Regions from separate parts of the Micromonospora robiginosa genome, predicted to be linked through region 3. Evidence: riboswitches for the same ligand, from Rfam matches in the RefSeq annotation. Region 3 holds a riboswitch; each other region holds the start of a gene.
What was found. Region 3 has a riboswitch for cyclic di-AMP ahead of H1D33_RS21410 (coiled-coil domain-containing protein). Riboswitches for the same ligand answer to the same signal wherever they lie in the genome.
Positions count from the first base shown of each region.

Region 1: it holds a riboswitch for cyclic di-AMP, as region 3 does, so the genes downstream of both, H1D33_RS23655 (C40 family peptidase) here and H1D33_RS21410 (coiled-coil domain-containing protein) in region 3, are expected to answer to the same signal.
Region 2: it holds a riboswitch for cyclic di-AMP, as region 3 does, so the genes downstream of both, H1D33_RS14475 (C39 family peptidase) here and H1D33_RS21410 (coiled-coil domain-containing protein) in region 3, are expected to answer to the same signal.

Region 1 is NZ_CP059322.2:5,338,861-5,342,798, forward strand. It holds gene H1D33_RS23645 (pyridoxamine 5'-phosphate oxidase family protein) at 1-270, opposite strand, end outside; gene dcd (dCTP deaminase) at 349-927, shown strand; gene H1D33_RS23655 (C40 family peptidase) at 999-1,976, opposite strand; cyclic di-AMP (ydaO/yuaA leader) riboswitch at 2,044-2,181, opposite strand; gene H1D33_RS23660 (N-acetylmuramoyl-L-alanine amidase) at 2,415-3,938, shown strand, end outside.
Region 2 is NZ_CP059322.2:3,382,440-3,386,377, forward strand. It holds gene H1D33_RS14470 (hypothetical protein) at 832-1,380, shown strand; gene H1D33_RS14475 (C39 family peptidase) at 1,442-2,284, opposite strand; cyclic di-AMP (ydaO/yuaA leader) riboswitch at 2,490-2,630, opposite strand; gene H1D33_RS14480 (hypothetical protein) at 2,938-3,702, opposite strand; gene H1D33_RS14485 (hypothetical protein) at 3,834-3,938, opposite strand, start outside.
Region 3 is NZ_CP059322.2:4,889,063-4,893,000, reverse strand. It holds gene H1D33_RS21420 (helix-turn-helix transcriptional regulator) at 1-333, opposite strand, end outside; gene H1D33_RS21415 (carbonic anhydrase) at 505-1,158, shown strand; gene H1D33_RS21410 (coiled-coil domain-containing protein) at 1,222-2,247, opposite strand; cyclic di-AMP (ydaO/yuaA leader) riboswitch at 2,252-2,382, opposite strand; gene H1D33_RS21405 (YibE/F family protein) at 2,537-3,805, opposite strand.

The DNA of each region.
Region 1 (3,938 bases), 450 kb from region 3:
CACGTAGGCCTCGTCGTCGCTCTCCTCCGGCGGAAACGAGTGCAGCGCGTAGCGGCCGTCGCGTTCGAGGTCACGCCGTTTCGGGGAGTCGATGACGAAGCACCAGAGCCCGTCGTCGGTGATCAGCGGGGACACCGGGTGCACCCGGGGGCCGCCGTCGGCGCGGACCGTGGCGAGGTAGCCGAAGCCCGGCCCGTACTGCTGGATCAGAAGGCGGATCTCGGCGGCGAGGCGGGGCTCGTCGGCGGCGAATTCGGACCAGGAAGCCATGCCGACATTCTATCGAACACGTGTACGAGAGTGCAGTCCGACACGCAGGTCACCCGTACCGGTCGCTATGGTGTTCCGATGCTGCTCTCCGACCGCGACCTGGTCTCCGAGATCAAGGCGGGCACGCTCGCGCTGGAGCCCTTCGAGCCCACGCTGGTGCAGCCGTCCAGCATCGACGTACGCCTGGACCGGTTGTTCCGGGTCTTCAACAACCATCTCTACACCCACATCGACCCGTCGATGCAGCAGGACGACCTGACGTCGATGGTGGAGGTGCCGGAGGGGCAGCCGTTCGTGCTGCACCCCGGGGAGTTCGTGCTCGCCTCCACGTTGGAGGTCATCTCGTTGGGCGACCAGCTCGCCGGCCGGCTGGAGGGCAAGTCGTCCCTGGGCCGGCTCGGCCTGCTGACCCACTCCACGGCCGGCTTCATCGATCCGGGCTTCTCCGGCCACGTCACGCTGGAGCTGTCCAACGTGGCGAACCTGCCGATCACGCTCTGGCCGGGCATGAAGATCGGCCAGTTGTGCATCTTCCGGCTGTCCTCGCCGGCCGAGCACCCGTACGGCTCGGCCGTCTACGGTTCGCGCTACCAGGGCCAGCGCGGCCCGACGCCGAGCCGCTCCTGGCAGAGCTGGCGCACCTGGCCGACGCGCTGACGATCTCCGCCGCTGTTAAGCGGGGCCCCCGCCTATGCAGAATGCGTTAAGCGGGGGCCCCTCCTTACATCTCAGCCGGGGCGGCCGTAACTGTTGATGTCGCCGTCGTCGTACCGCTTCATGGTGATGGGCTTGCCGGACTGGGAGGCGTGCACCACCCAGCCGTCGCCGACGTACATCCCGACGTGGTGCAGGTCGCCGTAGTAGAAGACCAGGTCACCGGCGCGCAGCTCGGCGCGGCTGACCCGCTTCGTCACGTCGTGCTGCTGCCGGGCGTTGTGCGGCAGCGAGACCCCGGCCTTGGCCCAGGCGGCCATGGTCAGGCCGGAGCAGTCGAAGTGGTCCGGGCCGGCGGCGCCCCAGACGTAGATCTTGCCGATCTGGGCGCAGGCGAACTTGACCGCCACGCCGGCCGCGCCGCCGGGATACCCGGACGGGCAGGGGGCCGGACGCAGCTTGCCGCCACCGCCGTTGCCGTACACCTTGAGCCGCAGCTTCTGCAGCCTGGCGATCTCGGCGTCGATCTGCTTCTTCTTCGCCGCGAGCTGCGCCTCGGTGCGGCTCAGGTCGGCGACCATCGCGTCCAGCGGCTTCTTCTTCGCGGCCAGCTCGTCGCGCAGCTCGGCGATGTCGTGCACCTGCTCCTGCTGGTGGTGCGCGAAGCGGTCGAGCATCTCCAGGCCGCTGACCAGCTCGCTCGGCGAGCGGCTGCCCAGTAGCGCGTTGACGGTGGAGAGGTTGTCGCCCTTGTACGCGTCGGCGGCGAGCCCGCCGACCTGCCCCAGCGCGGCGTCCACCCGGGCCTGGAGCGGGGCGATCTGCTTACCGAGCGCGTCGGCCTGCCGGCGCCGCGCGGCGAGCTGCTCGCGGACGGAGTTGACCTGCTCGATGACGGGTTCGAGCTTGTTCCAGTCGCGGTCGATCTGGGCCTCGATCTCGGCGACCGAGGGTTCGGCGTGGGCCGCCGTCGCGCCACCGGTCAGGACGACCGCGGCGCCGACCAGGGCGGCGAGTGTGGTGGTGCAGCGGGACCAGCGGGAACGCGGCACGACGGCGGACCGGTCGGCAGACCGGCTCGACGTCGGCCGCGGGGCATGGAGTGCCACCGGGCGTCCGTACTCCTTCGTCTGACCGCCTACCGGGTTAGCTGACGGGTTCGGGCGGGAAGGGAGCCGCCCTACCGCAGTGGCTGCGGATTCACCCCAGGTACCTGGGTCCCCGGTTCGCCCGTGGGCGACTCGGCGGTGTCGGACCGTCACCGCCCGGGGTGGACGATGAGACTGGCGGCCGACGATTGACCAGAGTAGGGACCTCTGTTATCGATCCGCAACCCGAACGGCCGTGACACTCCGTGCCGAATATCTGACGCGAGACACGAGTGAAGCTTTCTTTCATGCAACATTAAGCACCGGAAAGGTATTGACCGACGCGGGTGCCCGGAGTGAGGGTGGGGACGCAGTGACCCCCATCCCTGTCCAGGAGGTTCGATGCACCTCTCACCCCCGCCGTCGGGCAGACGGATACTGCTCGCCGCCGCCGTGGCCGCCGCCACCGCGCTGGCGACCACCGGCCCGGTGACCGCCGCGCCGCAGTCCGCCCCACCCACCGGCGACCGGCAGCAGCAGTACGCCGCGGCCGCCACCGAGTACGGCGTACCGCAGGACGTGCTGCTCGGCGTCTCCTACCTGGAGTCCCGCTGGGACGTCCACCCCGGCCAGCCCAGCACCAGCGGCGGCTACGGCCCGATGCACCTGACCGACGCCGCGCACGTCCTCGCCACGCCGGGCAGCGCCCACGTCGACGAGGACGAGGACCCGCGCGGCGACGACGCCCGCCCGCTCACCCTCGACCCGGCCACCGCCGCCGCGCCGGCCCGGGAGACGCCGCTGCCGAAGGCCTCGCTCCAGACGCTCGACGCCGCCGCGACGCTCACCGGGCTCGACGCACAGAAGCTGCGCACCGACCCGGCGGCGAACATCCGCGGCGGGGCGGCGCTGCTCGCCTCGTACCAGAAGGCACTGGGCGGGCCGGTCGGCGCCGGCAGCGACGCCGCGGCCTGGTACGGCGCGGTGGCCCGCTACTCCGGCGCGGACACCGCCGACGCGGCGGCGGCCTTCGCCGACGAGGTCTACGACCAGCTCGGTCAGGGCGCCACCCGCACCACCGACGACGGGCAGCGGGTCACGCTGGCCGCCACCACCGCGCAGCCGGACCGTGCCGGCCTGGCCCGGCTCGGCCTGCGGCACGCCGCGCGACCGGACGGGTTGGAGTGCCCGGTGCGGTTGGCCTGCGAGTGGATCCCCGCGCCGTACGAGCAGCTCAGCGCGGACCCGGGCGACTACGGCAACCACGACCTGGGCAACCGGCCCAAGCAGCAGAAGATCGAGTACATCGTCATCCACGACACCGAGGGCTACTTCGCCCCCAGCGTCGACCTCGTGAAGCGGGCCGACTACCTGGGCTGGCACTACACGCTGCGCTCGGTGGACGGCTACGTCGCCCAGCACATCAAGGCCAAGGACGTCGGCTGGCACGCCGGCAACTGGTACGTCAACGCCAAGTCCATCGGCCTGGAGCACGAGGGCTTCGCCGGGCAGGGCACCTGGTACACCGAGGCGATGTACCGCAGCTCGGCCAAGCTGGTCCGGTACCTGGCGCAGAAGTTCGGCATCCCGATGGACCGGCAGCACATCATCGGCCACGACAACGTGCCCGGCACCACCGCCGGCACGGTCAAGGGCATGCACTGGGACCCGGGCCCCTACTGGGACTGGTCGCACTACTTCGACCTGATGAAGGCGCCGTTCCGGACCACCGGCACGTCGCGGACCGGGCTGGTCACCATCGACCCGGACTTCGCCACCAACCGGCCGGCGTTCGTCGGCTGCAACCAGCAGCCGCCGGGCGTACCGACGCCCACCCCGCCGGCCGAGACCTGCCCGTCGCGCGGCTCCTCCGCGGTGGTCCTGCGGACCGCGCCGAGCACGGACGCCCCGCTGGTCAACGACCTC
Region 2 (3,938 bases), 1.5 Mb from region 3:
CCGGTGGCCTTCGGTGGGCGGGTGGGTGGAACACCGTGGCCGTCTGCGAGGGCGTGAGACCTCCACGGTGTTCCAGTGGTGCTCCGCTGGGCCGGCGGGTGGAACGCCAAGGCTGTCCGTGCGGGCCTGAGACACCCGTGGCGTTCCAGTCGCGCTCCGATGGGACGGTGAGTGGAACGTCATGGGTGTCTACGGGAGTTTGAGGCACCCATGGTGCTCCAGTGACGCTCTCGGTGGGGCTGTTGGGTGGAACGTCACGGGTGTCTGGGCTGGCCGGATAAGGCATGGTGTTCCGGTTGCGCGTCGGGTGGGGCGGGTGGCGGGTGGCACTGCGGTGGGATCTGACTGGGTGTGTCGGGTGGGTGGGGTGTCCGGTTCGGGGTGGTGGGTGGCACTCTGGCGGCGGAATCGGGGCGGGGTGCGGGGCGTTGTAACCGGGTGAACGACCGAGCCAGGCGACCGGGTGAACGACCCCGAGCCAAGCGACCGGGTAACGCCCCGAGTCGAGCGACCGGGTGAATGCCCCGAGCCGGGCAACCGGGCGAACGACCCGAGCCAGGTGAGCGTCCCCGCGCCGCCAGCCCTGGATCCCCGGGGGTCAGCCGGCCCGCATCTATCGGGCCAGCCGACTGACCCGCAGCCTTCGCCCCACGATGGTGACGGTCCCCGGGAATGGTGGTGGCCGGCCGGTCGTTACACACACTCCCGGCCCCCGCGACGAGCCCCGCGCTCCGCGCCCACGCCGGAAACCCCCTGACCTTTTCGAGCGCCTGACGGTGCCCGCACCCCCGTCCCCCGCGAGGGTGTGTTGACCCCCGAATGGAGCCCACCATGAACACGATCCTGCGCAAGAGCATCCTCGGTATCGCTGGTCTGGCCTTCACCGGTGGCGTGTTCGCCGGCCCGATCGCCGCCCACGCCGACACCCCCGCGCACGCCGCCGCCAAGCCGGTGACGGCCACCGTGCAGGGCGAGCAGTCCACCATCACCCTCAACGACGAGCAGACCGCCAACGCCAAGGCGATCATCGCCGCGACGAAGAAGGCCGGCCTGCCCGAGCGGGCCGCGGTCATCTCGATCGCGACCAGCCTGCAGGAGTCGAAGCTGGAGAACCTCGGCCACCTCGGCGACCGCAACGACCATGACTCGCTGGGCCTGTTCCAGCAGCGCCCCTCCAGTGGTTGGGGTACGCCGGAGGAGATCACCGACCCCGAGCACTCCACCCTGGCCTTCCTGAAGGGGCTGAAGCAGGTCGACGGCTGGCAGGACATGCCCCTGACCGACGCCGCGCAGACCGTGCAGGTCTCCGCCTACCCGGACGCCTACGCGCAGTGGGAGAAGCAGGCCACCGACCTCGTCGCCCAGCACTGGACCAAGTAAGCGCGAAGAAGGCCGGCACCCCGAAACGGGTGCCGGCCTTCACGCGTACCGAAGAAAGAGGTCAGGCGGAGTAACCGCGCGTGGCCATCCAGTTCGCCAGGTCGATCGTGCTGACCCAGTACGACGGCAGCGACGGGTCGGCCGAGTCGGCGATCCGCACGGTCCGGCCGTCGTTCTTGTAGCCGACCACGGCGATGTAGTGGCCGCCCGGGAACGAGTGCCAGCCGCCGTTGGTGTCGGTGGCGTCGCCGACGATGTTCGAGACGACGGCCCGGCCGTTGCTGACGGCCCGTACGACGTCGGCCTGGAGCTGGTCGATCTGCGCTCGGGTGGCCGAGCCCGGGATCATGCGGGTCCGGTACGGGTTGCCCTTGACCTGCTGGTTGAGGACGCGGGTGGTGTCCTCGGCGGAGTTGGTGCCCATCTCGGTGGTGCCGAGGGCGACGGCCAGGGTGTCCTGGCTGCGCTCGATGCCGTTGGCGCTGAGCGCGTTGCGCACGGCGGCCGGACCGCAGTAGTAGTAGGTGGTCTGCGCCTGGTAGTCGTAGTCGAGCGTCCGGCTCGACGGCGGCTTCGGCTTGGCCGTGCGGGTGGTGTCCGGGTCGGCAGCCTTCGCCGAGGCCGAGGCGCTGGGCCGGGGCGACGCGCTGGGCGTGGCGCTGGGCGACGTGCTCGGGGCCGGGACGGCGATCCGGGCCTCGCTGCGGCTGGCGGTGTCGCCGAGCCGGGCGCCGAGGTCGGCCACCGAGGCGGTGTTCTCCTGGCGGACCGGGGCGTCGTCGGTGGCGGCGAGGGCGGCGCCGGTGCCGCTCGCGAGCACGAGGGCCGCTGCCGAGCCGGCGATGATCTGGTACGGGCGCTCGGTGGCGAGACGCCGCAGTTGACGCTTCAGGTGGTGCTTCACGGTGGTTCCTCCACGGGGGTGAGCGGCACGCGCCGGCCCGGCGCGCGGAGGAACTCACACGCGCTGGCGGGCGGCAGGGCCGCGGAAGCGACGCCCGGGCTGCCGGGCGATCAGGGGTCGGGGGACGTGTCGCCGGTCAGGCGAGCGCCGGTACCCGGTGGCCGTGGAGGCGGGGGACGATCGGGGGGTGGAGGGCACGAGGCGGAACTCCTTCCGTGGCCGCCGACCGGGTTAGCTGACGGATTCGGGCGGGAAGTACGCCCTACCGCGGCCGTGGCGCGCGGATTCACCCCGGTGTTGCTGTGGGTCCCCGGTTCGTGTGTGCACGATTAGGCGGGTCGGCACGGCGTCGCCATCTGCGACCGTCAACCGCACCGGACGCGCCGACACTACCGGCGGGTAAACGCCCTGCCAAGCGCCGCCACCTGCGGAAACGTGCGGGGCGACTACGGATTCGGTGCAGCCGGTCACCGATGCCCCTCAATGGGACGAGCGGCTACGCCGGTAGCTGTCCGCCCAAAAGGGGGACATCCGGCCGGCGGAGAAACGGGCAGCAGGCGCAGCACCGGTCATCGGGTCCGGCCGTCGCCGGTCGGACGGCGCCCGTGACCGGGCTCACCACACTCGGTAACGATTCGGCCGAGGTCGTCGGCTCAGCCCACCCGGGCCGGACGCCAGCGGGCGCTCCGCACGGCCGCCGTCGCCGGGACGCGGGTCGCGGCCGGGGCCCGGGACGCCGGCACGGGCCGCAGCGCGACGGCTGCCGCGTACGCCTCGGCGGCGAGCGTGCGGGCCGACTCGGCGGCCAGTTCGGCGTCCCGCCACGCCAGGCGCTCCCGCTCGGCGGCAGTCTCCCAGCCGGCCCGACGCCCGTCACGGACCGTGCGGGCCAGCACGATCTCCTGCTCGGCCGGGTGGCGGCGCGGGTCCCACCCGTTGCGGTGGGCCAGCACGTCGGCGAGTTGGCGGGCGGTCAGGTCGCCCCGCCAGTGCGCCGACATGGCGGCGTGGTGCAGCCAGCGTTCCCGTGCCGCGTACTCGGTCGGGGTGTGTGGCGTGTGCGGGGCGGGCAGCGCGCCGGCGGCGGCCAGGCGGCGGGCGGCGGTGTCCGCCTCGTCGTACGCCGCCCAGGCCCGGTCCGCCTCGGTCTGCGCGGCCAGCCACCGCTCGCGGCGGCGATGTGCGGTCTGGGCGGCTCCGGCGGCGGCCACGGCCACCTCGTCGGCGTATCGGGCGAGGTCGGCGCGGTGGAGGGTGTCCGCGTCGACCGGGTCGGCTTCGACCTCGGTCGCGCCGTCCCGCTCCGGGCGGGCGACCAGCACGGCGAGCAGGGCGAGCGCGAGCACGATCAGCGCCGACCAGATGGCGGCGGCCTCGGGAACCGCGGTGAGGAAGTTGAGGAGAACGGTCTGCGACATGGTCGGCACCTCACGGGAGACGAAAGCGGGAAGATCCGCACGGGCCGGGCGGGTACGGGCGCCGCCGAAACGCCGAGGGCGGGTGCGGGGTGAGGTTCGGGTGGAGGGGCGCGGGCCGGACCCGCGGCGGGTCAGCGGGCGGGCGGGGCCCGCGGGCCGGCCGGCGCCGGCGGCTGACCGCCGGGCAGCGGGAGCCGGCGGGAGGGCGGCACGGCGGCGCTCTCCGGCTGTGGCTC
Region 3 (3,938 bases):
GGTGCCGGGATCCGCGACCGACTCGACGGCGAAGAGGTCGAGCAGCGCGCCCACCTGCTGGTCGGCCTCGGCCGGGTGCCGGAAGCGGCCGCTGGGGTTGATCGTGTATTCGTTGCGGCGGCCCACCCGGGTGCGGTGCAGGTAGCCGCCGCTCTCCAGGTCGGCCACGATGGCCTGGGCCGCCCGCTCGGTGACGCCCACCTCGTCGGCCACGTCCCGCAGGCGCGCGGTGGGGTTGCGCGCGATGGCCAGCAGGACGTGCCCGTGGTTGGTGAGGAAGGTCCAGTTGCGGCGGCTACCGTCCTCGGATGGTGTGGTCGCCATGGTGGTCATCGTATGGCTTCGGCGGTCCGGACCCCGACCCGGCGCGACGTCGAACGCTGACGTATGAAATGCGGATCACGAAATCTTGACGTGCTGTCGGTCGCGTGTGACGGTGGGTCGCGAGGCCGACACCGCCGCCGGCCGGCCTGGTCGTGCCCTGTGAGGACGAGGTGAACAGCGATGATCCCGACCACCCCCGACGAGGCACTCGCCGAGCTGCGGGCCGGTAACCAGCGGTTCGTCACCGGTGTGCCGCAGCACCCGAATCAGGACGCCGGTCGTCGGGCGGCGGTCGCCGACGGCCAGCACCCGTTCGCGGTGATCGTCGGCTGCTCCGACTCCCGCCTCGCCGCCGAGATCATCTTCGACCAGGGTCTCGGTGACCTCTTCGTGGTGCGCACCGCCGGCCACACCGCCGGCCCCGAGGTGCTCGGCAGCGTCGAGTACGCGGTTACCGTCCTCGGCACGCCGCTCGTGGTGGTGCTCGGCCACGACTCGTGCGGCGCGGTCCAGGCGGCCCGCGAGGCGGTCCGCACCGGCTCCGCCCCGGCCGGGCACCTGGGCGCGGTGGTGGACGCCGTGTCGCCCAGCCTGCTGCGTGCCGCCCGGGAGGGGGTCGAGGACCTCGACGGCATCGTCGACGTCCACATCGCGCAGATCGTGGAGACGCTGCTGGCCCGCTCGACCGTGCTCGCCGAGCGGGTGGCCGGTGGCGCGTGCACGGTGGTCGGCATGTCGTACCGGCTCAGCGGCGGCGAGGTGCGGACGGTGGCGCAGTCCCCGGACCCGCTGCCCGCCCCGGCCGCGCCGGTGGACCCGGCGCTCGCCGGCTGAGTCGCACCCGGACACACGGAAGGGGCCGCCCGAGGGCGGCCCCTTCCGTGTGTGCCTGTCGCGTCAGAGCAGCGACATGTGCACGTGGTCGGTGTGGTTGGAGGGTCCGCTGTAGGAACTCCAGCCGGTGGCCGGGAACCAGATCTGCCGGTTCCAGATCACGTAGTAGATGCCCAGCCGGTCCGCGTTGCGGATGAGGAAGGCGGCGACCTCGTTGCCGTACCTGCGGGTGTCGTTGTTGTGCCACGGCGAGAAGCCGCTGTTCTGCAGGGACCAGTCGCAGGCCTTGCCCTTGGGGTGCTCCCACGGGCCGCCCGGCCGGTAACAACCCACGAAGCGGTTGAAGCCGGCGCGCTTGACCTCCTTGTACGCGTGCAGCGTGCGCGGCGTGACGCAGCCGGAGGTGGTCGGGTCGTTCTCGCTGCACGACTCGGACTTCCAGCCGCCGTCGGCGGTCCGGCCGGGGCCGATCTTGGCGACCGGCGAGGTGGCCGAGACCAGGCCGCCGGTGAAGCCCAGGCCGCCGACCAGCTTCAGCGCCTTCTGCGCCTCGGTCCGCTCGCGGGCCATCGCGTTGGTCTGCTTCTCCTGCTCGCGCACCTCGGCGTCGGCGGCGATCTTGGCCTGCTCGGCGCGGTTCCTGGCGTCGTTGACGGCGGCGAGCCGCTGCGCGTTGAAGAGGTTGAGCTCGTCCAGGGCGCTGGCGCGTTCCACGAACGAGTCGGGCGACCGGCTCTCCAGCAGCATCGCCATCGCGCCCATCCGGCCGGTCCGGTAGGACTGCGCGGCGATCTGGTTGACCTGCGGGCTGAGCGCCGCCAGCTCGGCCTCGGCCGCGGCCTTCTCGGCGGCCAGCCGCTTCTGGCGCTGCTGCGACGTGGTGAGCTTCGACTTGGCCTGCAGGTAGTTCCGGTTGGCGGAGTCGATCGCCTCGGTGATGAGCGGCGGCTCGTCGTCCTCCGCGTGCCCGGAGGGCTTGGGGGCGGCGGCGTGCGGGGCGGCCGTCGCCGAGGTCGGCCCGACCAGCACGGCGAGCGCGGCGAGCACGGCCACCACGGGTGTCGACCAGCGGCGCAGGGGTGCCGTCACAGTGTTCCCTTCCGTCGACCGCCGACCGGGTTAGCTGACGGGTTCGGGACGGAAGTGGCCCCTACCGCTCGCGCGGATTCACCCCATGTACCTGGTTCCCCGGTTCGCCCGGAGGCGATTGGGCGGCGGCACCGCAGGCGCCGGTGCGCGCCTTCGGCGGTGACCGGGGGCGAGGTTACCCGAGATCCCGACCGGGGATCTACGTCCGGAAGCCGACCAATCGCGAGAATTCGACATTGCCCAGCGTGAGCCGCATCGCGTTTGACGTCGGCCGTCACGCTGCGGAGTGTCACCATGCGGCCTCCGTACTCCTCGGGCCGCCGGGTCGTCCTCCGCCGAGCGCCTCCATCGCCGCGTCCCGATCCGGCGGCGGCCGGCCGGGGTCCGCCTCGCGGCGCCCGGCGGTGGTGACGACCGCGGCCAGCGCCGTGGTCAGCGGTACGGCGGCGATCAGGCCGAGCGTGGCGACCGCGCTACGGACGATCTCCTGGGCGAGGAACTCGCTGGTGAGGATCTGGCTCACCGGGCGGGAGTCGGCGACCAGCAGGAGCAGCAGCGGCAGCGAGGCGCCCGCGTACGCCAGCACGATGGTGTTCACGGTGGACGCGATGTGCGCCCGGCCGACCCGGGTGGCCGCCCGGTAGAGCTGCCGCCGGGACAGCCCCGGGTTGGCGCGGGCCAGCTCGGTGACGGTCGCCGACTGGGTGACCGTGACGTCGTCCAGCACGCCCAGCGAGCCGATGATGATGCCGGCCAGCAGCAGCCCGTGCAGGTCCACGTCGCCCTGGAACATGGAGAGCGTGGTGGCGTCCTCGCTGCCGAAGCCGGTCAGGTGGGTGGCGCCGGTGGCGAGCGTGCCGAGCACGCCGGTGACCACCAGGCTGCCGAGCGTGCCGAGCACCGCCACCGAGGTCTGCGCGCTGATCCCGTGGGTCAGGTAGAGCACCACGAACATGATGAGCGCGGCGCCGACGATCGCGACCGGCAGCGGGGAGCGGCCGGCGCCGATCCCGGGCAGCACGAAGCCGAGCAGGATGGCGAAGCTGGCCACCAGCCCGCCGAGCGCGGCCAGCCCACGCCAGCGGCCGAACGCCACGATCGCGGCGGCGAAGAGCGCCACCAGCCAGACCAGCGGCGTGCCGCGCTGGTGCTCGGCGATGTTGTAGGCCTTCACCGTCGGGTCGGCCGGGTCGGTCAGCTCGACCAGGATCACCTCGTCGCCGACCTCGACCCGGGGCGCGCCGGGCCCGGCGGGGATCGGCGTCTCGACCTGCCGGCCCGCGTCCGGGCCCTGCTCGGCGGCGACGGTCACGGTGCCGCACGGGCCGCCGGCGCCGGTCGGCGCCTCCGGGGTCGGCGGGCAGGGCTCGGTCACCACCCGGGTCACCGTCCCCTGGTGGCGCGGCACGTTCTCGCCGCCCGCCGGTTCCGGCCCCGAGCGGGGCCAGAGCGCCAGCGCCGCGATGACGGTGAGCGCGAAGAGCGGCACCACGGTCGCGACGAGCAGCCGGCGGACACGCGGCGGCGCGGGGGCGGGGCGGCTGTGGTCGGCGCCCACGGCGTCTCCCAACTGTTCGCGGCGCGACCCGGTCACCGGGCCGGTCGGTCACCGGCCGGCGCGGACGCGTGCGGACCACGCCCGGTCGTCGCCGGGCCATGGTAGCCAGGACCGGTCGGGCCGCCCGGGAGGT